3 linked regions of the Fulvivirga ulvae genome follow. Each later gene encodes a partner of the first gene's protein in a complex. Links are inferred from orthologs where the notes say so. Each region holds a gene or a part of one and is shown in the gene's direction. Other genes may lie near its edges.

Evidence for each region.
Region 2: LVD17_RS08455 (region 1) and scpB share a complex: the UniProt entries of both Bacillus subtilis proteins name them as parts of the cohesin-like complex. The link is inferred for Fulvivirga ulvae from one-to-one orthologs.
Region 3: the proteins of LVD17_RS08455 (region 1) and smc are in contact, whole or in part, in a crystal structure (PDB 3ZGX), measured with the Bacillus subtilis proteins. The link is inferred for Fulvivirga ulvae from one-to-one orthologs.

What each region holds. Positions count from the first base shown.
Region 1 is NZ_CP089981.1:2,052,348-2,059,853, reverse strand. The notes cover bases 3,032-5,899. They hold LVD17_RS08455 (segregation and condensation protein A), read left to right. Parts: upstream 3,032-4,024; coding sequence 4,025-4,774; downstream 4,775-5,899. Other genes in these bases: LVD17_RS08450 (lysylphosphatidylglycerol synthase transmembrane domain-containing protein), read left to right, coding at 4,775-5,830; dxs (1-deoxy-D-xylulose-5-phosphate synthase), read right to left, coding at 3,032-3,836. In the rest of the region: LVD17_RS08475 (S9 family peptidase), read right to left, coding at 1-736; LVD17_RS08470 (hypothetical protein), read left to right, coding at 991-1,140; LVD17_RS08465 (alpha/beta fold hydrolase), read right to left, coding at 1,137-1,907; more of dxs, read right to left, coding at 1,911-3,031; LVD17_RS08445 (T9SS type A sorting domain-containing protein), read left to right, coding at 6,160-6,768; LVD17_RS08440 (3-keto-5-aminohexanoate cleavage protein), read right to left, coding at 6,885-7,506. UniProt on the Bacillus subtilis protein: Participates in chromosomal partition during cell division. May act via the formation of a condensin-like complex containing Smc and ScpB that pull DNA away from mid-cell into both cell halves.
Region 2 is NZ_CP089981.1:2,423,837-2,431,432, forward strand. The notes cover bases 1,846-4,803. They hold scpB (SMC-Scp complex subunit ScpB), read left to right. Parts: upstream 1,846-3,020; coding sequence 3,021-3,587; downstream 3,588-4,803. Other genes in these bases: LVD17_RS10020 (isoaspartyl peptidase/L-asparaginase family protein), read right to left, coding at 1,846-2,143; LVD17_RS10025 (TraR/DksA family transcriptional regulator), read left to right, coding at 2,631-3,017; LVD17_RS10035 (pseudouridine synthase), read left to right, coding at 3,636-4,466; LVD17_RS10040 (sensor histidine kinase), read right to left, coding at 4,492-4,803. Outside these bases: LVD17_RS10010 (lamin tail domain-containing protein), read left to right, coding at 1-746; LVD17_RS10015 (hypothetical protein), read left to right, coding at 936-1,097; more of LVD17_RS10020, read right to left, coding at 1,094-1,845; more of LVD17_RS10040, read right to left, coding at 4,804-5,841; LVD17_RS10050 (4Fe-4S dicluster domain-containing protein), read left to right, coding at 6,256-7,593. UniProt on the Bacillus subtilis protein: Participates in chromosomal partition during cell division. May act via the formation of a condensin-like complex containing Smc and ScpA that pull DNA away from mid-cell into both cell halves.
Region 3 is NZ_CP089981.1:4,433,071-4,441,816, reverse strand. The notes cover bases 2,398-6,505. They hold smc (chromosome segregation protein SMC), read left to right. Parts: upstream 2,398-2,759; coding sequence 2,760-6,305; downstream 6,306-6,505. Other genes in these bases: LVD17_RS18960 (hypothetical protein), read right to left, coding at 2,398-2,651. Also shown: LVD17_RS18970 (T9SS type B sorting domain-containing protein), read right to left, coding at 1-1,539; LVD17_RS18965 (hypothetical protein), read right to left, coding at 1,539-1,733; LVD17_RS28515 (hypothetical protein), read right to left, coding at 2,152-2,283; more of LVD17_RS18960, read right to left, coding at 2,346-2,397; LVD17_RS18950 (YfiR family protein), read left to right, coding at 6,552-7,091; LVD17_RS18945 (RNA methyltransferase), read right to left, coding at 7,088-7,858; translocation and assembly module lipoprotein TamL, read left to right, coding at 7,868-8,746. UniProt on the Bacillus subtilis protein: Required for chromosome condensation and partitioning.

The sequences.
Region 1 (7,506 bases):
TAGTAAGCGTGCTGCCAGACCAGATAATGAGATACTGGTCCGACTTGGTTTTATATATTCCGGTGTAAAAGGTATCATCCTCCTCTTCAAATATCAGGTCATCCTCAGTTTTTGCACCCAGACGGTGCTTGAATATCTGGTTAGACCGCAGGGTGTTCGGATCCTTTTTGGTGTAGAAAAGTGTTTTATTATCGTTTGCCCAGGTACTGCTTCCGGTCGTATTATCGATGGACATATCAAGGAGTTGGCCGGTTTTAAGATTCTTTACATAAATGGTGTACTGTCTTCGGCTTACTGTATCTATGCCAAAGGCCAACAGATTATTATCAAGGCTTACATTCAGGCCTGTAGCGTGATAATATTCGTGCCCTTCGGCCATTACGTTGACATTGAGCATTACCTCTTCTTCATTTTCCAAAGACTCTTTTTTGCGGCAATAGATAGGGTACTCCTGTCCTTCTTCGTATCGGGTATAGTACCAATATCCATTTGACATATAAGGCACGGATTCATCAGTTTGTTTTATACGGCCTACAATCTCATTGTAAAGTTTCTCCTGAAAATCCTCTGTGTGCTTCATCAGTGTATCTGTATAGGCATTTTCAGCATTCAGGTAGTCAATTACCTTTTGGTCTTCACGATTATTCAGCCAGTAATAATTATCTATTCTGGTATGCCCGTGGGCTACAAGTTGTTTTTCAATTTTTTCTGCCTTTGGAGGTAGAGGTTTCTTCATCGTTTCTTTCTCATTTTTTTCACAACTTGCAAAAATACAGGTTATCAGCAGAGCAAAAGTGTATTGACGTAATAATTTCATATATGTTAAAAAGTTTGAGGCACTAGGCTAAAGACGATTACTTTTATATTTGAAATGGTCTTTAGATAACCAGTTTAGATAAACCCAAGGTCATTAAAAACTGTTAAATGTAATACATAGTTTTTTACTATGGTCTATTTTATGTTTGAATGGACAGCAAAACTTTCGAAAGTATGAGTGATAAGAATAAAAAAGAGGTAAAGCAAAAAGAGGAGGCTAAAGGGGACAAAAAAGACCGAGAGCCGGAGTTTGAAGAGGAAAAGGAGCACCGAGGGGTGCTTCCTGACAGGAATTTAAAGAAAAACCTTGGTTGTGGAGGCTAAGTACAATAAGCGACAAAACCCTGAACGGCTCTCAGAGACTTTTCTTTGGTCTCAAACATGCCCATATGTCCCACATTATCGAAGATATGCACTACTGCTTTTTTAGGCATAAGCTCCTGCGCATAAATATGTTCAATAGGCACGGAAGTATCCTTATTGCCGGCTACAATCAAAATTGGAACTGCGAGAGATTTTAATACATCCGTTCGGTCAGGGCGGTCGCGCATAGCTTTGGTGTATGCCACGAGGCTGACCTCTGCAGTTTTTGCAGCCGAATTTACCACACTCTCGACATCTTTTTTCAGAGTAGCTCTGTTTTTGATATAAAATAACTGCGGCACAAATGAGTGTGCAAATACATCGACGCCCCTATCCTTTACAAAGTCAATGGTCTTGTTTCTTGAGGATTTCTTTTCATCACTATCAGCAAATGCCGTGGAATGGAACAGGCCTATGCCACTCAGAATGTCCGGGTATTTGTGCGCAAATGCAAGAGTTATATAGCCGCCCAAAGAATGCCCGATCATAACCATTTTGTCGATGTTTAGCATTTTAAGCCACTGATAGACCATTTCGGCAACATCGTCGATATTAAAGTCACTCTTCGGTAATGGCGTATTTCCAAAGCCGGGAAGATCAGGTGCTAATACCCTATAATGTTCTGCAAGTGCATCTGCAAAATCAGTCCATATTTCGCTTGTTTCACAAAAGCCATGAATCAATACAACAGGAAAGCCGTTACCTTTTTCTGTAAAAGAAATTGCCATGGATCAATTCTTCGCGAGCGCGGGTTCGGTGAGGGCTATTACAGCCTTTTCTATTCCTTCCGGGTCAAATCCACATTCTTTTTGAAGCTCTATTTGCTCCCCATGCTCTATTATAGCATCAGGAATGCCAAGCCTTTTTATTTGCGCAGAGTAATTATTCTCTGCCATAAATTCTAAAACAGCGCTTCCAAAACCACCCATCAGACAACCATCTTCTATGGTTATTATTTTCTTGTATTTACCGAAAACTTCATGGAGCATCTCCTCATCAAGCGGCTTCACAAAGCGCATATCATAGTGAGCAGGATTAAGGTCCTTCTTCGTAAGCCTTTCACAAGCTTCAACTACATAGTTCCCGATATGACCGATGGTGAGAATGGCTACTTCTTCACCATCTTTTATTTTTCTGCCAGTGCCTATTTTTACCTCTTCCATGGGTGTTTTCCACTCAGATATTACACCTTGACCGCGTGGATATCTTATAGTAAAAGCTTTGCCTTTGCGAGGCAATTGAGAAGTGTACATCAGGTTTCGGAGTTCCGATTCGTTCATTGGTGATGCCACGATCATATTAGGTATACAGCGCATATATGCTATGTCGTAAGCTCCGTGGTGCGTAGGTCCGTCTGCACCTGCGAACCCTGCTCTGTCCAGGAAGAAGTTTACCGGTAGATCCTGAATACACACATCATGCACCACCTGATCAAAAGCCCTTTGCATAAAAGTGCTGTAAATATTACAGAAGGGAATCAAACCTTGAGTAGCAAGTCCTGCTGAAAAGGTAACGGCATGCTGCTCGGCAATACCAACATCAAAAGCTCTGTCCGGCATAGCTTTCATCATAATATTCATAGAGGAGCCGGAAGGCATAGCAGGAGTGATGCCTATGATTTTGTCATTGTTTTCGGCCAGTTCTACAAGTGTATGGCCGAATACGTCCTGATATTTTGGAGGCTGGGGAGTTTCATGTACCTTTTTGCGAATCTCTCCCGTAAGCTTATCGAATTTACCCGGGGCATGCCAGGTAGTCTGGTTGCCATTTTCCGAAGGTCCATAGCCTTTTCCCTTTCTGGTGATACAGTGAAGGATTTTAGGCCCTTTAATATCTTTCAGGTCATCGAGTACGCTCACCAGGTGATTAACATCATGGCCGTCAACCGGGCCGAAGTATCTCAGGTTAAGCGATTCAAACATGTTGCTTTGGCTAAGCAAAAATGATTTGACGCTATTCTCTACTTTTGAAATAATTTCCCGGGCATTTGGTCCGAACTTGCTGATCCTACCTAGTACATTCCATACTTCATCTTTCATTTTATTATAAGTATGAGATGTCGTGATATCGGTCAGATAATCCTTTAAAGCCCCCACATTGGGATCTATAGACATGCAATTGTCATTGAGAATAATGAGCAGGTTAGAGTTAGAAACCCCGGCATGGTTCATCCCTTCAAATGCCAAACCGCCTGTCATAGCACCGTCGCCAATAACAGCTATGTGCTGCTTTGTTTCATCCCCTTTATACTTGGAGGCAACAGCCATACCGAGGGCAGCAGATATCGAAGTGGAGGAGTGACCTACTCCAAAGGCATCATACTCACTTTCTTTCATTTTCGGAAAGCCAGACATGCCTTTGTACATCCTGTTGGTGTGGAAAACATCTCTTCTGCCTGTAAGTATTTTATGGCCGTAAGCCTGGTGGCCAACATCCCATACAAGCTGATCTTTTGGGGTATTGAAGATATAATGCAAGGCTACGGTAAGTTCCACAACACCAAGGCTTGCCCCAAAATGGCCACCGTAGACAGAAACATTGTCGATAATAAAGGTTCGCAGTTCTTCACATAACTGCACCAACTGTGTCTGATCAAGCTTTTTTAAATCGTCAGGGTTGTTTACAGTGGCTAAAAGTTTTCCGGGTTCAATCAGCATTATATAGAAAAATCGATGATGTAACTGTTAAACAATAACTTAAGTTAAGTGTTTTATTTACCTATTGCAAACGGCTATTTCTTCTTATAAAGTTCAAAAGTACATTTTTTTTATCAACCGGATATTATTTCAGGGTATAAGTAATATCTTTGAAGTTCTGCAAGAAAAATTTAAAGCAATTATTTGTTTTGAGCTTTGAAATAAAATTACCGCTTTTTGAGGGCCCATTTGACCTTCTGCTCTTTTTTATTGAAAGAGATGAGCTCGACATACACGATATTCCCATATCAAAAATCACAGGCGATTTCCTTGACTATTTACACCGACTAGAGGAAATGAACATAGAGGTAGCCAGCGAATTTATTCTTGTAGCCGCTACATTAATGCGTATTAAATCAAAAATGCTTTTGCCCAGACCTCAATTGGACGAAGAAGGTAATGAAATAGACCCGCGCGAGGAGCTGGTAAGGCACCTGCTGGAGTATAAAAAGTACAAATCTGTACTCGAGCAGCTTCAGCAGATGGAGGAGCAAGAGATAGAAAAAGAGAAACGTGGCAACCTCATGAAGGAAGTAAGATCGCTGTCTGAAACAGTCAATGTGGAGTCTGAGCTTCAGGATATGGATCTCTATAAGCTTTTGAAAGTGTATCTGAAGGTGATGGAGCGATATGAAGTTGAAAAAAACAAACCGAGACACGAGGTAATACAATATCCATATACTATTTCCGGCCAGCGTGATTACGTAATGAATACCCTGGAAAAAATACCAAAGCTGGCTTTTGAAAAAATAATAGCTTATGATCCAAACAAAATAGCTGTAATTTTTAACTTTCTGGCAATACTTGAACTGCTTCAGATGAACCTTATTACCATGCATTTAGGTGAAGGGTTCAATAACTTCTGGATCGAAAAACTGGAGCAAGTGGCAGCCGAGTAGATGAACCTGGATACCCAAAAAATACTGAAGACGCTGAATCCTAACAAGATCTGGTTGCCAGTGGCCATCAGTGTAGGTTTTGTAGCATTCCTTGTAGTTACAGATGATAGTTTTACACCTCAAAAAATAAACCTGGTTTTTCAGGCTGATATTTTCCCCATCGTAATGGCTTTCGGCGTGCTTGTGATCAAAGAGCTTGCCTATATTTACAGAATCCGCACACTTACTAATGAAGATTTGAGCTGGTCCAGCAGTGTTTATGTGATCTTGCTATGGGAATTTGCTTCCGCAGTAACCCCTTCCGTGGTTGGTGGCACCGCAGTTGCTGTTTTTATATTACTAAAAGAGGGGATCAACCTGGGTAAGTCCATAGCATACACGATGCTCACGGCTATACTTGATAACCTTTTCTTTGTAGTGTTTGCGCCGGTGGCTCTTTTACTCATCGACCCTAATTACTTCCCTGACTTTGAGGGCACTCTTAAAGGGCTGTTTGTCTCAAGCTATTCGCTGATAGCGATCTATACCTTCATAATGATCTTTGCACTCTTCTTCAGGCCAAGACTATTTAAATGGATACTTATAAAGATTACATCGATCAGGTTTCTCAGAAAATGGAGGTATGCGGCATATCAGCATGGCAATGAAGTGATGTGGGCGAGCTCACTCATTAAGGGCAAGAAAAAAAGATATTGGGGCAAAATAATACTTGCTACAATAGTAGCCTGGATCTCCCGCTATGCCATCCTTAATTGTTTGATCGCCGCATACGCCAACGACCTTGTCATAACCGATCACCTTTTGCTATTGGGTAAGCACCTTATACTTTGGGTCGTGATGCTTATTTCTCCTACACCGGGAGGTTCAGGGCTGGCAGAAAACTTTTTCATCGAATTCTTTACAGTTTACCTCAATGAATTTACGTTAGGCGTAACACTGTTTTGGAGGCTTTTAACTTACTATCCGTATCTGATTATTGGCGCACTTATTCTGCCAAGATGGATAAAGAGAGTTTTTTTTAGGGGCAAGAAAAAAGAGGCATACGTTAAATACTGACATTTATATAACAGGCTTCAGGTGAATGTTAAGTGATTATTAACACCAATTATTCTTTGGTTTTGTGAACTTGGCCAACCTAAAATTTGGCTTTTTATTTAAGTGAAATATCCGCTTCTGATCTTTTGCATACTAACCAAATTTTCACTTATGGTATTTTTTGGCTGTTTTGACCCCTTTTTAAAACAAGCATAACAACCGAGGCAAAAAGTGGCGTTGTGCATAACGAATACTTAAGAATGTCTTGAACATCTCATAAACACTTATTAGGCTTTTCGTGTCGACATTTGCAGTGTCAAATGAAAATTAAAACTCAAAATTAAACAGACATGAAAACAAGAAATGCAATTTTAGCTACGCTTTTTACAGTAATAAGCTTAGCAGTAAATGCCACTGATGGAGAAAAAGGAAGCAACACAGCAGCTCCAAAGGTAGAGGTTAGTACAGAGGAGAGCAACGTATACCGTGTATTGTTCATGGGTAAAGGTGATGCTAAAACCATCATCAATATTTGGAATGCTGAGAACAGATTGGTGTTTACCGAAACTATTAAGAAAGTTAATGCTTTTGTAAGGCCATATAATTTCAGCCAAATGCCTGATGGTGTGTATACCCTAGAAGTAATTGAAGGAAATACAATAAGCAAAAAAATGATCTATCATGGTTCTGTTGCTCCAAGCAATGATGTGCCAGTGGATTTGAATATCGTGAAAGTAGCTCCCTTGACAGGAAAGGAAGATGTATATAAACTTACAATTATCCAATCTGGTGAAACTAAAGCTAACATCAGGATTTTGAATGCAGACGAGAAAGTTGTGTATAGCTCAGCGGAGTCATTTGAAAGAGCTTTTTGCAAGCTTTACAACTTTAAAAGAATGGCTAAAAAAGCCACAATTGAAGTAGAAATTGACGGTGAAGTAAAAAAGTATGAGCTATAAGTATAGCCTCATACTTTTTCTTACACATTAACATGGCAATTGGCTGTATTTAACAAATACAGCCTTATTTTTTTATAAGCTAGTGTAATGTAAATTTTTGTAGTCTAGTACCTTATTTAGAACATTAAGGCAGCATCTATTAATTCACAATTACTGTTTGCAGGCTTGCCATCCGGCAGCCATAAAGTATCTTCAAAGCCTATTCTGCTACTTAGCCCCATTGCTCTTGCATAGGCCAGTATCTTCCAGGCATTTTCGTTTTGTCCGTGAAGAAGAAGGGGGATTGTTATCTCATTTTTTTGAAGCAGAGCTATTATGGATTGTGTACTCTTGATAGCGACGGCGGTGTCACTTTCCATAGGTTCTATTAAAATCCTTATAAAACCAGTGGTTGGTATCTTTAGAAATTTTTGCGCACTTTTTATGCTCCAGAGTCCAGCTTCAATACCTATTCCTTTTTGCCACAATATAGATATTACATCTGTCGCTGCTGACTCATGAATGTTCACTGATGCAAAGTCAGGCAATACGTACCAGTTTTTGATCATGTCCAGAGTTTTTGGACCACTAATCCATTCGCCAGTGCTGATGCCAACGGGTACCTGAACAGCTGATCTAATGCTTAAAAGCGTTTCTGCTACCCTTTCGGGGTCAAGGGTTTCATTATTGCCTGAATCCATCGGATGTAGATGAATGGACCCTGCACCTGCCTTTACGGCATCAACAGCATCTTTAGTC
Region 2 (7,596 bases), 370 kb from region 1 along the record:
TACTGGCCAATGGTGAAAAGCTGGATGGTCAATACCATAGCAAGCAAATATTTCCGGTTGCTGCCAGCAATATTGTATTAAAGCCGCATAATTATATTGCTCTGACGGAGAGCTCTATAGTATTGAAGGAAAACTACCCAAGATCGGATGAAAGAAACTTTAATGAGGTTAAAAGGTTGCCGGCTTACAACGATGATACAGGTGTAGTCATACTACTAAATCCGGATTCAGCCGTTCTGGATTTATTTGAATACTCTGAGGATCTTCATTTGGCTCTGCTTGCAGATAAGGAGGGGGTATCGCTGGAAAGAATTTCTTTTGTTGCACCTACCAACGAGAGTAACAGTTGGAAATCTGCAGCCTCTGCTGCCGGCTTTGCCACCCCGGGATATATAAACTCTCAAGTCAGTAAAGGCTTCCAAACCAACAGCGGACAGATCATTGCTGAACCTAAAGTAATTGTACCGGACGGGTCTGGCCACAATGATTATACTACTATTAATTATGCTTTTGATAAAGCCGGTTATATAGTCACCACGCGAATATTAGATGCGTTTGGAAGAACTATAAAAATACTTGGGGAAAATGATTATTTACCTGCCGAAGGGTTCTATACATGGGATGCAACCGATGAGGTGGGATCAAAAGTCCGGACCGGTTATTATCTGGTTTTTCTTGAAGCTTTCGGCTTGAACGGGGAGGTGCTGCGGTTTAAGGAAAAAGTTGTGGTTGGTACAAAATTTTAATTGCCGATTTATCGTAATAACCATATGATTCACAAACAGCTGCGTCATTATCAGCACTAAATTTTAACTAATTTTAAGATTACTTTTAAACTTTCCTTTAAATCATAAATTCAATTACATAATCCAAACTATAGTAAAAAAAAATTGTTTTATTTATGATACCTAATAAACCTAAAACGTGCTATAGTTATGAATTGTGTAATTGATAAGTCCATTCTTTTTCACTTAAGACAAGGAAAGAAAGCAGAAGTGATCCTAAGGTATATCAAAATGAAATACCGAATAAGCATGGATCTGTCTGCGTTGAAAGAGCGGGTTAAAAACCTCAACTCTCAGCTTGAGTTAACCTAATCTTTATAGATCTTAACAATGGGGTTATTTTTTTCACGAATATAACCCCTGTACATTCCTGCCGTATTAAAAGGCATTGCTATATTGCCTTTGCGATCAAGGGCAATTATTCCACCGGATCCTTCTTTTTTGATGAGCTTGTTCATCACTACTTCGTTGGCGGCATCTTCCACTGTCATGTGTTTGTATTTCATTAATGCGGCAATGTCATATGCCACCACATTTCTTATAAAAAACTCGCCGTGCCCTGTTGCGGAGACACCGCATGTGGCATTTTCGGCATACGTACCAGCGCCAATTACAGGAGAATCGCCTATGCGGCCATATCTTTTGTTAGTCATGCCTCCGGTAGAAGTACCAGCTGCTATATTGCCATAAGCGTCCAGGGCCACACAACCTACTGTGCCAAATTTATAATCGGGATATTGATCAAGGTATGCCGAAGTGTTTTCCTTTTCCCTGATACGCTGTAATTGTTCATGACGATTTTCATCATAGAAGTAGGAGGGATCAACTATTTCCAGTCCCTGCTCCGCGGCAAACTGCTCTGCACCATGGCCAGCCATCATTACATGAGGTGATTTTTCCATTACAGCCCTTGCGGCCAAAATAGGACTTTTCACATTTGTCACGCCAGCTACAGCCCCGGCCTCACTTGTTTTACCGTTCATTATGGAGGCATCCATTTCATTTTTCCCTTCATTAGTAAAAACGGCACCACGGCCTGCGTTAAATAGTGGTGACTCTTCCAATATCTGTATGGCCGTACTAACTGCGTCAATACTTGTACCCCCGTTTTCCAGAACGGCATACCCGCTGTTGAGAGCTTCCTGTAGCTTGGCCGTATAGGCAGCCTCCTTTTCGGCACTCATGTTTTCCTTTTTTATCGTTCCTGCTCCTCCATGTATTACCAAAGTAATAGGTCCGGGGGGTTGTGTTTTTTCATCTTCTATTTCCTTGGAAATGGTTTTTTCTCCTTTTGGAGAAGGTTGGCATGCGATAAAAAAAATAAGAAAAATGAAGATATATGACTTAACAACTTTCATAAACAGGGCTGGTTTTTTGCTTTTTTGAATTCAAAATGTCTGGAATAAAAACAATTTACCCAATATAACCTTTTTTTATTTTGGGTTCCAAAACCAGACCTTGATAGAAGTGGAGTTTAATACGGGTTAAAAGAATCACCAATAGGGTAATACGACGTGATTCTCCAATCTGTTCAACGGACTCAAAAATTGGCTCGTACATCTTTCTTTAATTAAAAAGAAAGTTCCTCTATTTCAACTTATCCTTTTAGGAGATAAGGCTTCTTCTTAAATGGAAATAGACTTTTGCTTTAAAAAATCGAAACATTCAAGGAAATAACTTTTACAAATCAGCTTAATTTTTATTGGTTTTATGGCACTATTTTAAATTAAATTTGTTTAGACCTGAAACAATTTATTCAATATAATCTTTTTTGTTTTGGGTTCCATAAACTATTTTTAGGCGGTTTTATTGGAACCGATGAAATTTAACTAAAATTTTAGCATAATGAGTAAGGAAGAAAAGACCAGGTATTCAGAGGCAGAGTTAAATGAGTTTGAAGAACTCATTATCGAAAAATTAGAGAAGGCCAAAAACGAGTTGAAAATATTAAAAGAAACCCTCAATAAAAGTAACGACGAGGGTACAGACTCTACTTCCGGAAATACCAAAGTGCTTGAGGACGGAGCAGATACAGCTGAAAAAGAAAACCTTAGTCAATTGGCTGCACGCCAGCAGAAGTTTATAAATAACCTGGAGAGCGCATTGGTAAGAATAAAAAATGGTACTTATGGTGTCTGTTCTGTAACCGGCAAATTGATCTCTAAGGATCGTTTACGTGCAGTACCTCACACAACCCAATCTATAGAAGCTAAACTAAGCCAGCAGAATTAATCGGTGGATTTTCTTCAGAATCATATAGAGGCGTTGATATTTTGTTCGCCCGGCCCTATAAAGGTTAATGAACTTAAGGCATGCCTCTCTGAGATGTTTGAGGCAGATGTACCAGAAAAGGACATTGAAGAAGCTTTAAAAAAACTGAAAGAAAAATTTGAATCTGATGAATTTTCTTTCAGTTTAAACCATTCCGGAGGAGGTTACCAATTCTTAACAAAACCGGCATATCAGGCCAGCATAGGTATAATGCTGAAGCAGCAATCCAAAAGAAGATTGTCTACCTCCGCATTGGAAACACTTTCTATCATTGCCTATAAGCAGCCTGTTACCAAGTCAGATGTGGAGAGTATCCGTGGTGTTAACTGCGATTATGCAGTACAGAAGCTTCTGGAAAAAGGCCTGCTGGAGATCAAAGGAAAATCAGAATCAATCGGCAGGCCATTACTATATGGAACCAGCGATTTTTTTATGGAGTACTTTGGTATCAATAGTCTGAATGAATTGCCGACACCAAAAGATTTTGCGCCTGCAGATGATAATTCAATCGGAGAAGAGTCAGAAAATTGACTTTGTCCGTCAAACATTTAAAACCCAGTAGCGATACTGCGTTATCTTATGAAAAAATCAAGAAAACCAGAAAACAAACGTAGCAAGGCTGATGTGAAGGGCCGCGCCAGGTCACAATCCACGTCAAAAGCCAAAAAGGATACTCCTAATATTCCGAAGCAGGATACTCCACAAGAGATTCGCTTGAATAAATATATCTCCAACGCCGGAGTCTGTTCCAGACGAGAGGCGGATAAACTCATAGCTGCCGGAGAAATAAAAGTTAACGGACAGGTAATTACAGAACTTGGTTATAAAGTTGAGGCTACTGATAAGGTTGTGTATAAAGGGAAGAATTTAACCCCGGAAAAGTCTGTTTATGTACTGCTCAATAAGCCAAAGGATTTTATTACCACTACCGATGATCCGGAAAACCGCAGGACAGTAATGGAGCTGGTAAAAAACGCCTGCGAGGAAAGAATATACCCTGTAGGCCGACTTGATAGAAATACAACGGGACTTTTGCTTTTTACTAATGATGGAGAGCTTGCCCGCAAGCTGGCCCACCCTTCTCACAAAGTGAAAAAAATCTATAGGGTAGAGCTGGATAAGAATATTACCAAAGAAGATTTTGTGAAGATTGAAGAAGGGCTGGAGCTTGAAGATGGAGTGGCCGTGGTAGATGGCTTAGGCATAGTGGATAACAATAAAAAAATACTCGGGATTGAAATTCACATCGGAAAGAACCGAATAGTACGACGAATTTTTGAGCACCTTGGTTATGAAGTGATAAAACTTGACAGAGTAATGTATGGCCCGCTGGATAAACTTAATCTTCCAAGAGGTAAATGGAGGTTTTTGACAGATAAGGAAATAGACAAATTAAAGCGGCTAAACTAGCATCCTCCGGTTTTATTTTGTGCCGTCAGAGTTCAGGCTCGGGAATAACAATTTTGAAAGTTGATCCCACCCCCGGTGAAGACTCCAGAGATATGGTGCCGTTGAGTTTCTTAACGGCCTCTTTAACAATAAACAGCCCTAACCCGGAGCCTTGTGAGTCAGTTGAAGCCCTGTAAAACATGTCAAAGATCTTCGAATGGTGCTTGGGGTCAATGCCATTTCCATTGTCTGAGATAGTGATGGTAACAACTCCTCCTGATTTATGAAAACCAACTTTAATGTAAGGATCTGCCTTGGAGAGATCATGATATTTGACGGAGTTAGAGATTAAATTATTCAATATAGTTACTAATCTGTCTTTATCTCCGTTAAGCAGATTCTTTTCATTGGGTTCATAATCAAGCCTGATAGCCGATGCCCCTTTGGCAAATTTTACTGCACCAATTACATCATCCAGCAGTACATTGAAATCCAGTTTGGTTACGCTAAGTATCCTTTTACTGTTTTTAGAATAGTTAAGTATGTCGTTAATCACCTCATCCAGTTTTTGGATTCGCCCTTCTATCCGTTCAAAAATTTCCAGGGTTTCCTGGTCTTTACTTTGGTGCTTGGCAAGGTAGGTGAGGCCTAGTATTGAAGCTATTGGAGAACGAAGGTCATGGGAGGTACTGTAAAAAAAGCTATCAAGCTCTGCATTGGCTTTTTTAAGGTCGCGACGTTCATTCTCTAACAACCAAATGACCATCCCCATACCTATAAGCGCCTGAAGAAAAAAGTCCAGAAGCCCAAGGTGAGCAACATATGGAAATTTGTATTCTATACCAATAAGTGGTAGCAGACCTACAATAAAATAGTTGATCTGTTCAAGACCAAACACTATAAAAGCCACCGTAAGCAATTTTTTACCAAGCCCTTTAAAAGTTGAGGTAGTAATTATTATCCAGATTCCTGTGGCCAGAAAGCCTGCGCCTGTAATGAGTGCTCTCACACTTACCCTTACAAAAAATCTCTCATCTGAGGCAGAAGTATCATTAAGGAATAGTATACCAGATACTGTTGCAAGTGCGATGGCAAGCAGTAGTATCATGAATAATCTTGATTTTTGAAACTTTCTTTCATTGATTAACTCCCATGTACCGATAAAAAGTAAAACGGTTTGAATATAGGAAGCACTTATCGACACAATAGTTAGTGAAACCCAAACGGGATGGTCGACAGGATATATCCACATGATTTGTAAAATGGAGGCAGCAGTAAGCAAGTATAAAGCAAAAGCACACCAGCTTAAAGACCAGATCTTGAGATAGTGCTTGCGGTAGACATTAAAGGTGTACAGAAATAAAAATGCCAGGATGATGCACCAAACTCCTTGCATCAGGTGCTGAGAAAAAAGTCTTATCGAAATTTCAGGCAATGGGAAATGATTTTTTTAAATTTCCTAAAAGGTAATTACAACCGCTTAAGTTATCAAGAACAATTATAAATTAGAGGGAAAAATAGTATGCTTGCATACTATTTTTGGTCATATGTGTTAATTTTAAGCCTATAATCTAAACTACCTAAAGAAACATAACTGATGAAAAACACCAATAACATAAAACAAAAAAGTCCCGAATTTCTTCGGGACTTTGATGTGGTGCTGAGTGGGCTCGAACCACCGACTCACGGATTTTCAGTCCGATGCTCTACCAACTGAGCTACAGCACCGTTGTAAGAGGATGCAAAACTATATAATTTTATAATTGATGCAAATAAAAATAATAAATTTATACATATAAATTTACTTGGAATGGAATACATAGGACAGATAGCATTTTTAATCATACTTGGAGCAGCCACGTTTGTGCTGCTTAAACGCATTAGGCGTATAAAAAGCAATATTAATCTGGGTAAGGATGTTGAGATAAACGATAGCACTTCTCAGCGGTGGAAGAATATGTTTTTGATCGCGTTTGGTCAGAAAAAAATGTTCAAAAGACCTCTCCCAGCCTTTCTTCACTTGCTGATTTATGTAGGCTTCCTGGTCATTAATATTGAAGTGCTTGAATTTGTGCTGGATGGACTGAGCGGGCAGCATCGTATGTTTGCTCCGTTTCTTGGGGACGTCTATCCAGTGTTGATGAATATTTTTGAGTTTCTTGCCGTTGCAGTCCTTTTCTCCTGTACCGTTTTCCTCATTCGCCGGAATATTATTAAGGTAAAGCGGTTTCATGCCCGTGAGATGACTGCTTGGCCAAAGCTTGATGCAAACCTGATATTGATCATAGAGATAGTGTTGATGATTGCTATTCTCACTATGAATGCTGCAGACCAATTGTTGCAGCGATCTAATCCTGAGCATTATACAGCCACGGGCTCATTATTTTTCAGCTCTATGCTGATGCCTCTTTTTGAAGGAATGGATGCTGCCACGCTTATTTTTATTGAAAGAGCAGCATGGTGGTTTCACATAGTGGGTATCCTTGGTTTTGCTATTTATGTTACCTACTCCAAGCACCTCCATATTTTTATGGCCTTCCCCAATACATACTACGGCACACTTACGCCTAAAGGCCAGATGAAAAATATGGATGCCGTGACCAATGAAGTAAATATGATGCTGGGCATTCAGCCGGAAGGTGGTACACCCCCGCCTGCACCTGAGGAGATCGGCAGGTTTGGTGCAAAAGATATCAATGACCTGACCTGGAAAAACCTAATGGATGCCTATGCCTGTACAGAATGTGGCCGTTGTACTTCTGAGTGCCCTGCTAACCAGACAGGCAAGCTGTTATCTCCGAGAAAAATAATGATGGATACCCGCGACAGGGCAGAGGAAGTTGGTAAAAGTCTGGCTACAGGTGGTAAAGGGCTGGAAGATGGCAAAACTTTGCTGCATGATTTTATTACCAAGGAAGAGATCAATGCATGCACAAGCTGCCAGGCGTGTGTTGAAGCATGCCCGGTAAGTATCGATCCGCTGGATATTATTTACCAGCTCAAGAGGTATGTAGCTATGGAAGAGTCTGGCTCTCCTGCGAGCTGGAATAGCATGTTCCAGAATATTGAAACCAATTTTGCTCCTTGGAAATTTGCCCCTACCGATAGGTTTAAATGGGCTGATGACCTGAAAAAAGAAGAAGCATAAAAA
Region 3 (8,746 bases), 2.4 Mb from region 1 along the record:
CTCGTTAATCACTGCTCCTACCGTAATGGTACATAAATTCGCATCACGCACCGTTACCGTATAGCTTCCTGCTGATAAACCCGTGAACTGGTTACTCGCCTGGAAGTTTACTCCATCAAGTGAGTACTCCAATGTACCTGTCCCTCCACTCGCTGTAACATCGATTGTTCCATCAGAACCTCCATTACAGCTCGCATCTGTAGTACTGGTACTTACTGTTATTACCAAAGGCTCGTTAATCACTGCTCCTACCGTAATGGTACATAAATTCGCATCACGCACCGTTACTGTATAGCTTCCTGCTGATAAACCCGTGAACTGGTTACTCGCCTGGAAGTTTACTCCATCAAGTGAGTACTCCAATGTACCTGTACCCCCACTCGCTGTAACATCAATAATACCATCTGATAACCCATTACAGCTCGCATCTGTAGTACTGGTACTTGCTGTTATTATTAAAGGTTCAGTCACAACGACAGAGCTCTCAGCAGTACAACCATCAATATCTGTCACCTCAATAGAAATTGTTCCAGGAGCCGCGTTACTGAAATCCACAGAGTTAGCATTGTTTGTAATTGTAGCTCCCGCAGAATTAATCAATGTGGAGAAAGAAAAAGAAGACCTTCCTCCTGAAACATTAAATGTCCCAGCACCATCTGTATCTCCATTACAGTCAAGGATAATATCTCCAGTATTGTTCAATTGTAAATCATACCATTCAATAATAACCTCATCAGTAGTACCAGGACAGGTCATACTAAGGTCAGTGATAGTCCATCTAAATTCATTGATACCTGTTGATAAACCTGTAACCGTAGCATTAGGAGTATTTGCATCAGGAGAAAAGGATCCCGAACCTTGTAAAACCGTCCATGTTCCCTGTTCTCCACTTAAAAAGTTATTTCCGGCCAAGGTTGCTGCATCTGAACATAACAATTGATCAGAACCTGCATCAGCAGTGGTAACAATCGCCACAAAAATCCCATTTAGGTCAAAAGTACAATTATTCGCATCTGTTACTGTCACATCGTAAGTTCCTGCATCTAGGTTAACAGGGTCCTCAACATCCCCTATTGCCGTAGGACCACTCCATGCAAATGAATATGGAGCTACTCCTCCTGTAACTGTCAAATCTATGGCACCTGTTCCAGGTGTACAAGCTGGAGAAACACTTGAAGAAACATCCATTGCATTAGCAGAATTCACATTAATACCGAACCCTCCTATTATTGACGTGCATGGTCCCGGACCATTTACCCTTATCACATAATCACCGTCGGGAACCAACCCAAACTGAACAATATTGGGAGCTATTTCAGTAACAGTTACAGGTCCGAAGGGATCAGAAACTGCAGTTGGTCCCGAAAGGTCAAATAATACATACGTAAAAGGGGGGGTTCCATCGTTAAAGGTAGCCGTAATAGTAGCCTCTTCACTGGCATCATTACATACTTCTATAACAGAATTAGCATTTGTAGGACATTGACCATACAAATAAACCGGACCTAAAAGTAAAAGAAAGGTTAAAAGTCTCTTCATTATTGTCGTTTTCTGCTGATTTTTATCCCTTGCAAACCACCTATTGTTTTAGAGCAATCTCCAGACTCCATTTGAACCAGATATGACGACTCCTTTAGTTGGTCAAACTTTAAAATATCAGAATTGGAGTACACTGTTTCTTCCCGGATGAATTCGTAACTTCCGCCATTAAGATCAAAAAGTTTAAATGTCAAAGGGAAGACCCCTTTTTTAACTTCTATCAATATTTGGCCATTGTCATCTGAACCATAACAATTGTTTACACTATAATCTATAACCATATTGTCACACCCAGTATCAATATCGGCGTTAAGAATTAGTGGACTTAAATAAAGAGCTAAAGCTATAAACAGTAACCGCGCCTGATAGGACATAATTTAAAAAGTTTTCAATATATATAGTTAAAAAAATTAAAGTAACCGACTACAGACATATTGTACTATTCCGACATAGTATCAAAAAGTAAAGATGTATCTTTAATTGGTTTTTTCAAATAGTAATGCTTATCAAAGGCTCAATTTAGTCATATGAGTAATATTTCGTAATAAAAAACCCAGTTTTTACACAATATTTACTCAGAAATAACGTTTGATTGAACTAAATTAATTAAAATTAGTATTTTCTATTGATGATTTCGCTAAGGATGATCGCTTTGCGCGCTCCTTCTTCATCCTGAAGCATCTCCAAAACCTCGCCTGCAACCGAATTTTCTTCCTCCGTTTCGTATGGCTTAAAATGTTCCATTCTTTCCAATGGTTCATCCAGGCTTACGAGTTCGTCAATTGTTTTCAGCTTCTTGGCCTCATTTACAGACCTGCTATAAGTTTCCCGAATTTCATCATCGGCATATTCATCTTCATAAGAATAGACCTCTTCTTCATAAGAGTATGGGGGCGTCTCTTCAGGCTCTTGCTTACGAGGAGCTTCTTCTCCTGTAAATTCCCTGAGCAGCTCTTCAAAGGTGAGTGTTTTTTCTGTTTTTTCCCGGGAGAATCTATAGATCCTCCCTGGTCTGATGTGGTTGGTGGATTGCCCTCTTTCTTAGCTTTTAAGACCCTCGAAAGAATGGCAATAACAATAAATATGATATAAAGTATTAATTCGACATCCATGGTTTAACAAATTTATCATTTTTAATTTTAAATTTGTTGCCTTTGCTTTGATTAAAAATGCTATAGTTAGCATCAGGGCAATCAAATCTTTTAATTAGTTTTAAGTGAATGCAACTTTCCAAGCTAGAGATCAAGGGTTTTAAGAGTTTTGGTGATAAGGTAACGATAAACTTTGATGAAGGTATTACCGGGATCGTTGGACCAAACGGGTGTGGAAAATCAAACATTGTTGATTCTATCCGCTGGGTGCTGGGAGAACAGAGCAGCAGAACATTGCGCTCTGAAAAGATGGAAAATGTAATTTTTAACGGCACTAAAAAACGTAAGCCTACGCAGCTTGCTGAAGTTTCACTCACCTTTAATAATACTAAAAACTTACTACCTACAGAATACTCCCAGGTAACGATCACCAGACGTTACTACAGATCCGGTGAAAGCGAATATCTGCTGAATGGTGTTACCTGCAGGTTAAAAGATATTACCAACCTTTTTCTTGATACAGGTATTGCTTCCAACAGTTACGCTATCATAGAACTAAAAATGGTGGATGACATCCTTAATGACAAGGATAATTCCAGAAGAGGGTTATTTGAAGAGGCTGCAGGAATATCGAAATTCAAAAAAAGGAAAAAAGAAACCCTCAAAAAGCTACAGGATACTGATGCTGACCTTGAGCGTGTAGAGGATCTCTTGTATGAAATAGAAAAAAATATGAAGTCTCTTGAGCGGCAAGCCAAGCAGACTGAAAAATATTATAAACTAAAAGAAGAGTATAAAAGGTCAAGTATCCTCCTGGCAAAGCTTACCATAAGCAAACACACGGAGAGCTATCAACAGCTTAGAAAACAGATTGAGTCAGAAAATGACAAAAAGATAAGCCTCAACAAACAGGTCAGTGAAAAAGAGGCTAGCCTGGAAAAGTCGAAGGCAGATCTTATTAATAAGGAGAAAACTCTGGCATCCAGACAAAAGACGCTCAACGAGCATGTAAACAAGATCAGGCAATACGAGAGCGAAAAAAAGATTAAAAATGAACGTCTGAGGTTTTTAAATGACAAATCCGAAAGCCTGAGAGACCAGATTGAGCAAGACCGGAAAAGTAATGAAAGGGCCAAATTCAGTGTTGAAAGTCTTACGCATGAAAGAAGCTCTGCCCAGAAAATACTGAATGAAATTGAGCAAAAGGTTGCCTTTCTAAAGGAGGATTACGAAATCCAGAAAAGGAAAACCTCTCAACTACAGGAGGAAACAGATACCCTGCGAAAAATTCAGAAGAATAAGCAGGAAGAGGTTTACCAATTAAAAAAATCTGTTGAAATCAAAGAGCTACAGCTTTCCAGCTTAAAACAGGAGCTTGAAAAAACAGCCACGGATACCAGCCAGCAGAGTGCCAGCTTAATAGAATTCGATAAGAAGGTTAATGCCTTGTCTGAGCAACTGGCTGTAAAAAACAAAGAGCAACAGAAACTGCAGGCTTCGGAGGAAGACATTCAAAACAGGATGGAGTCAACCACTAAAACCATCGAGGTAATCCGGGAAGAGCTTACCCAAACTAACAGGAAGCTTGATGCCAGACAAAATGAGTATAATCTAACCAAATCTCTGGTCGAGAATCTCGAAGGCTTTCCCGAGGCCATCAAATTCTTAAAGAAAAAAACAGGATGGAAAAAGAATGCTCCCCTCCTATCTGATATACTCACCTGTGATGATGAATACAGGGTGACTATAGAGAATTACCTGGAACCATACCTTAATTATTATGTAGTTGATCAGGAAGCAGAGGCTTATGAAGCGATCAATATTTTAAGTGATGCAGCCAAGGGCAAAGCCAATTTCTTCATTCTGGATTCCTTTGAGAAGTTTACCCCATCCGATACCAGACTGTACGACAACGCCTTCCCTGCCACTGAAATCATGGAATATGACAGTAAGTACAGGAAATTAATGGGGCACATTCTGGACAGGGTTTATATCCTGGAAGGTGACTATAAAAATATACCTCAGGATGATGACAATATTTTCATCACCAAAAGTGGTAAGGTTACGCGACGAAGGTTCAGCATTTCCGGGGGGTCGGTAGGTCTTTTTGAAGGAAAGAAGATAGGACGTGCAAAAAACCTGGAGAAGCTAGACAAGGAAATAAAGCAGCTCTCTAAAAAACTAAGTGAAGTACAGCAAAGCCTCAGCGAAAAGCAAAAAGAGCTGGAAAAGCTAAAGGGTAGTACTAGAAAAAATGAAATTGAAGAGCTGAGGGAAGAGATCAAGCTGATCAATGAAGAGTACATTTCCATTAAAACCAAGCAAGAACAGTTCAGCCAGATGCTTTCTGATGCTGATATGCGCAAGGAAGATATTATCGCCAAGATAGAAGAGCTTACAGAGGCTATTGCCGAAGATAAACCCAACGCCGAAAAAGAAGAAAAGGAGCAACAGGAAAAAGAGATCAGGCTCAGCCATTTGATCTCAGACCTGAACGAACAAAGTGAGCTGCTGGCAGAAAAATCATCGGCATTTAATGAACAGAATATCTTTTATCATCAGCAGGAAAACAGGGTAAAGAGTGTTGAACAGGAAATAGAATATAAGCAGGATGCTTTTGAAAGCAGCAAAGCAAGGATAGAGAAAAATCAGGAAGAGCTGAAGCAAAATGAAACTGAGATCAAGCAACTCGTAGAAAAGGCGGAAACCAGCGACGATGAGCTGATCGGTATGTACGATGAAAAAGAAAGTATCGAGCAGGCAGTAAATGAAGCTGAAAAAGAGTACTATGCAGCCCGGGGGGATATCGACGAGATTGATAAGTCTGCCAGAGAGATACAAAGGAACCGTGAGGGTATCGATACATTGCTCATGGAGCTTCAGAACAAACTCAATGAAACAAAACTTGAGCTAAGCTCCGTCAAGGAAAGACTATCAGTCGAGTTCAATATCAAACTGGATGAGCTGATGGAGGAAGAGCAAGCTGAGGTAACAACCGAAGAAACACCTGATGAATATACCTTGCAGGAGGATGTAGCTAAAATCAAGGACAAACTTGAGAAAATGGGGCCAATCAACCCTATGGCTATGGAGGCCTACCAGGAAATCAAAGAAAGAAACGACTTTATTACTTCCCAGCGAGAAGACCTTTTTAAAGCCAAGGAATCACTGCTTACCACCATTGATGAGATAGATACCGTAGCAAAAACGACCTTCATTGAAGCCTATGAAAAAATAAAGGAAAACTTCATGAAAGTTTTCAGAAGTCTTTTCACTGAAGAGGATGATTGTGACCTGAGGCTGAGTGATCCTGAAAATCCCCTTGAATCAAGCATTGAGATTATAGCTAAACCCAAAGGTAAACGCCCTCTGACCATTAACCAGCTTTCAGGAGGTGAGAAAACTTTAACAGCCACTTCCCTGCTTTTTGCGATCTACCTGTTAAAACCGGCACCCTTCTGTATCTTTGATGAGGTGGATGCTCCTTTGGATGATGCCAACATTGATAAATTCAACCAAATCATAAAGAAATTCTCAAAAGAATCGCAGTTCATCATTGTAACGCACAATAAGCGTACTATGTCCAGCACCGACGTAATCTACGGTATCACTATGATAGAACAAGGTGTATCAAGAGTGGTGCCTGTTGACCTGCGGGAGCTGGCAGATCAGTAGTATCCATGAGTATACTCTTTCATTTATCATCAATTTTTGCAGAACCGATCTCGGGGTGAACCCTGAGATTGATGCCGGAGCGTCTGTTAGCAGATTAATATGTTCCGGTAAAGTATCGAAAATTTGCCCCAGGCTTACTTTTTGAAAGGAGTTTCCCTGAAATTTAACATTCAGAAATTCCCTGATAGAAATGGCCTTTTTAGATGCCAAATTTGATATATCATTTTCAACCAAACATTATATCAAATGAAATCTATCCAAACCAACATCTCTGCTTATATGACGCTAGTACTGTTCGTCGTAGCCAGTTTAAATGCAAACGCTCTTACCACAAAAGAAAGAAACGCAAAAGAAGATCGTATTAAAGGACTTGTAATCTTTTCGATGATCAAGTATATCCAATGGCCTGAAGCCAGCGAAGAGCTTGTTATCGGGATATTATCTGATAACCAGGAAATGATCAACCTGTTTAATGAAATAGCCTCTGACCGCTCCAGTTCAAATAAAAAGATCGTTATCAAATCATTTTCAACAATAGGAGAAGCCACAAAACACTCGGATATTCTCTTTATTCCCAATGAAAGCAGTGCCGAGTTTGAAGCTTATAGCAGCAATGGTCAAAAGGTATTAATCATTACGGAAAAAGAAGGGTTATGCAAACGTGGCAGCGCCATCAATCTCATCACAATTGACGGCAAACTAAGATTTGAGATCAACAAGAAAGTTGTTGAAAAATCAGCATTAAAAATATCTTCAAAACTCACGGAAATGGGTATTGAAGTTTAGTTGTGGCTAACTAATTCAGGAGGAGCCTGGTGGCTTCTCCTGATATTATCACAAATAATGGCTGTAGCCATAGCCACATTTAAAGACTCTGCCTTACCATAACGGGGTATTGTTATTTTCCTGCTTACCTTACTTAAAACCTGTCCGGAAATACCATTAGCTTCATTTCCCATCACCAGTATCCCTCCCTGCCCAAATTGAGTACTATGAACGTCCTCTCCTTCCATCAGTGCACCATATATTGGCAACTCAACTTTACTTAAAAATTCAGGCAGATCTTCATAAAACATATCTACTCTGCAGAATGATCCCTTTGAGGAAGCAATTACCTTCGGATTATAAAAATCAGCGGTCTGAACTGAAGCCACAACCTCTTTGATCCCATACCAGTCAGCGATGCGCAAAATAGTCCCCAGGTTACCCGGGTCATTGATATCGTCAAGAGCAAGTATCCAGGTATTTGAGTACAATTCTATTTCCTTCCGAGCCTTTATACGAACCACTGCAATGGCTGCATCATTGGTTTTTAATGTTCCCAGGGCCCCTAGTTGTTTTGCTGAAGTAGCAATAATTTCAAAATCATTGCGATCCAACACGGCAATACTATTGATAAACTCCTCCGTAGCAATCAGTTGCTTTATTTCATAACCAGAATTTAATACTTCAAGCACACTTTTTGCCCCCTCTACCAAAAAGCATTGTTCTTGTTTCCTGTATTTCTTTAATTGCAGTGATTTGATGAACTTCGCATTACTTTTCGATACCATAATTAGCGTTTGAGTTTGAGGATAGCCCTGTACCTAGTATTTTTTTTAGTTGTTGGTGTAGTCACTTCAGGGTGTCTGGGTACCAAATATCTGAAAGATGGTGAAAAATTGTTGTATAAACAGAAAATAAAAGGTGCCAAGAACCTGGATAAAGAAGAACTTGACCAGCTATATGCGCAGGAGCCCAACAGACAATTTCCCATCATCCCTTTCTCTCCTTATGTATGGTTCTACTATTGGGGTCTGGACAACTATGATATTGCAGCCTACGAGGCCAGACGCGAAGCTGTAAGAGCCAAATGGAATTCAAAAATAGCCCTTGCCAAGACAAAAGATAAAAAGAAAAAGGTTGAACGGTATGAAAGAAAAAAAAGAAAGAAAATAGCCAAGATCAACAGAACCATTCAGGAAGGCAATGTACTCATGCGATGGGGAGAACCTATTGCTGTATTTGATTCCTCCCTGGCTGAACAAACAATGGGAAGACTGAAACTTTACCTAAACTCCAAAGGCTATTTCCAGGCAAAAGTAGATTCTGCCATTGACATTGCAGACAAGCGCCTTTCTATAACCTATTTACTGGATCAGGGAGAACCATACAGGATTGATACCCTCTTCACTCAAACCGGTGACAGCACAATAAGCAAAGTACTGGAGAAAAATAAGGATAAAAGTTATCTGGTGGAAGGTGAGAATTATGAACAAAATAACTTAACAAAGGAAAGGGAAAGAATTGATCTGTTGTTAAAAGATAACGGATATTTTGACTTTAGCCGACAATATGTAGAATTCAATGTAGATACCGCTCTAATAGGTGATAAAAAGATAGCTATTCAAACTGTAATCAATAAACCTTCGAAACGGGGTTATCATAAAGTTTTTACTGTT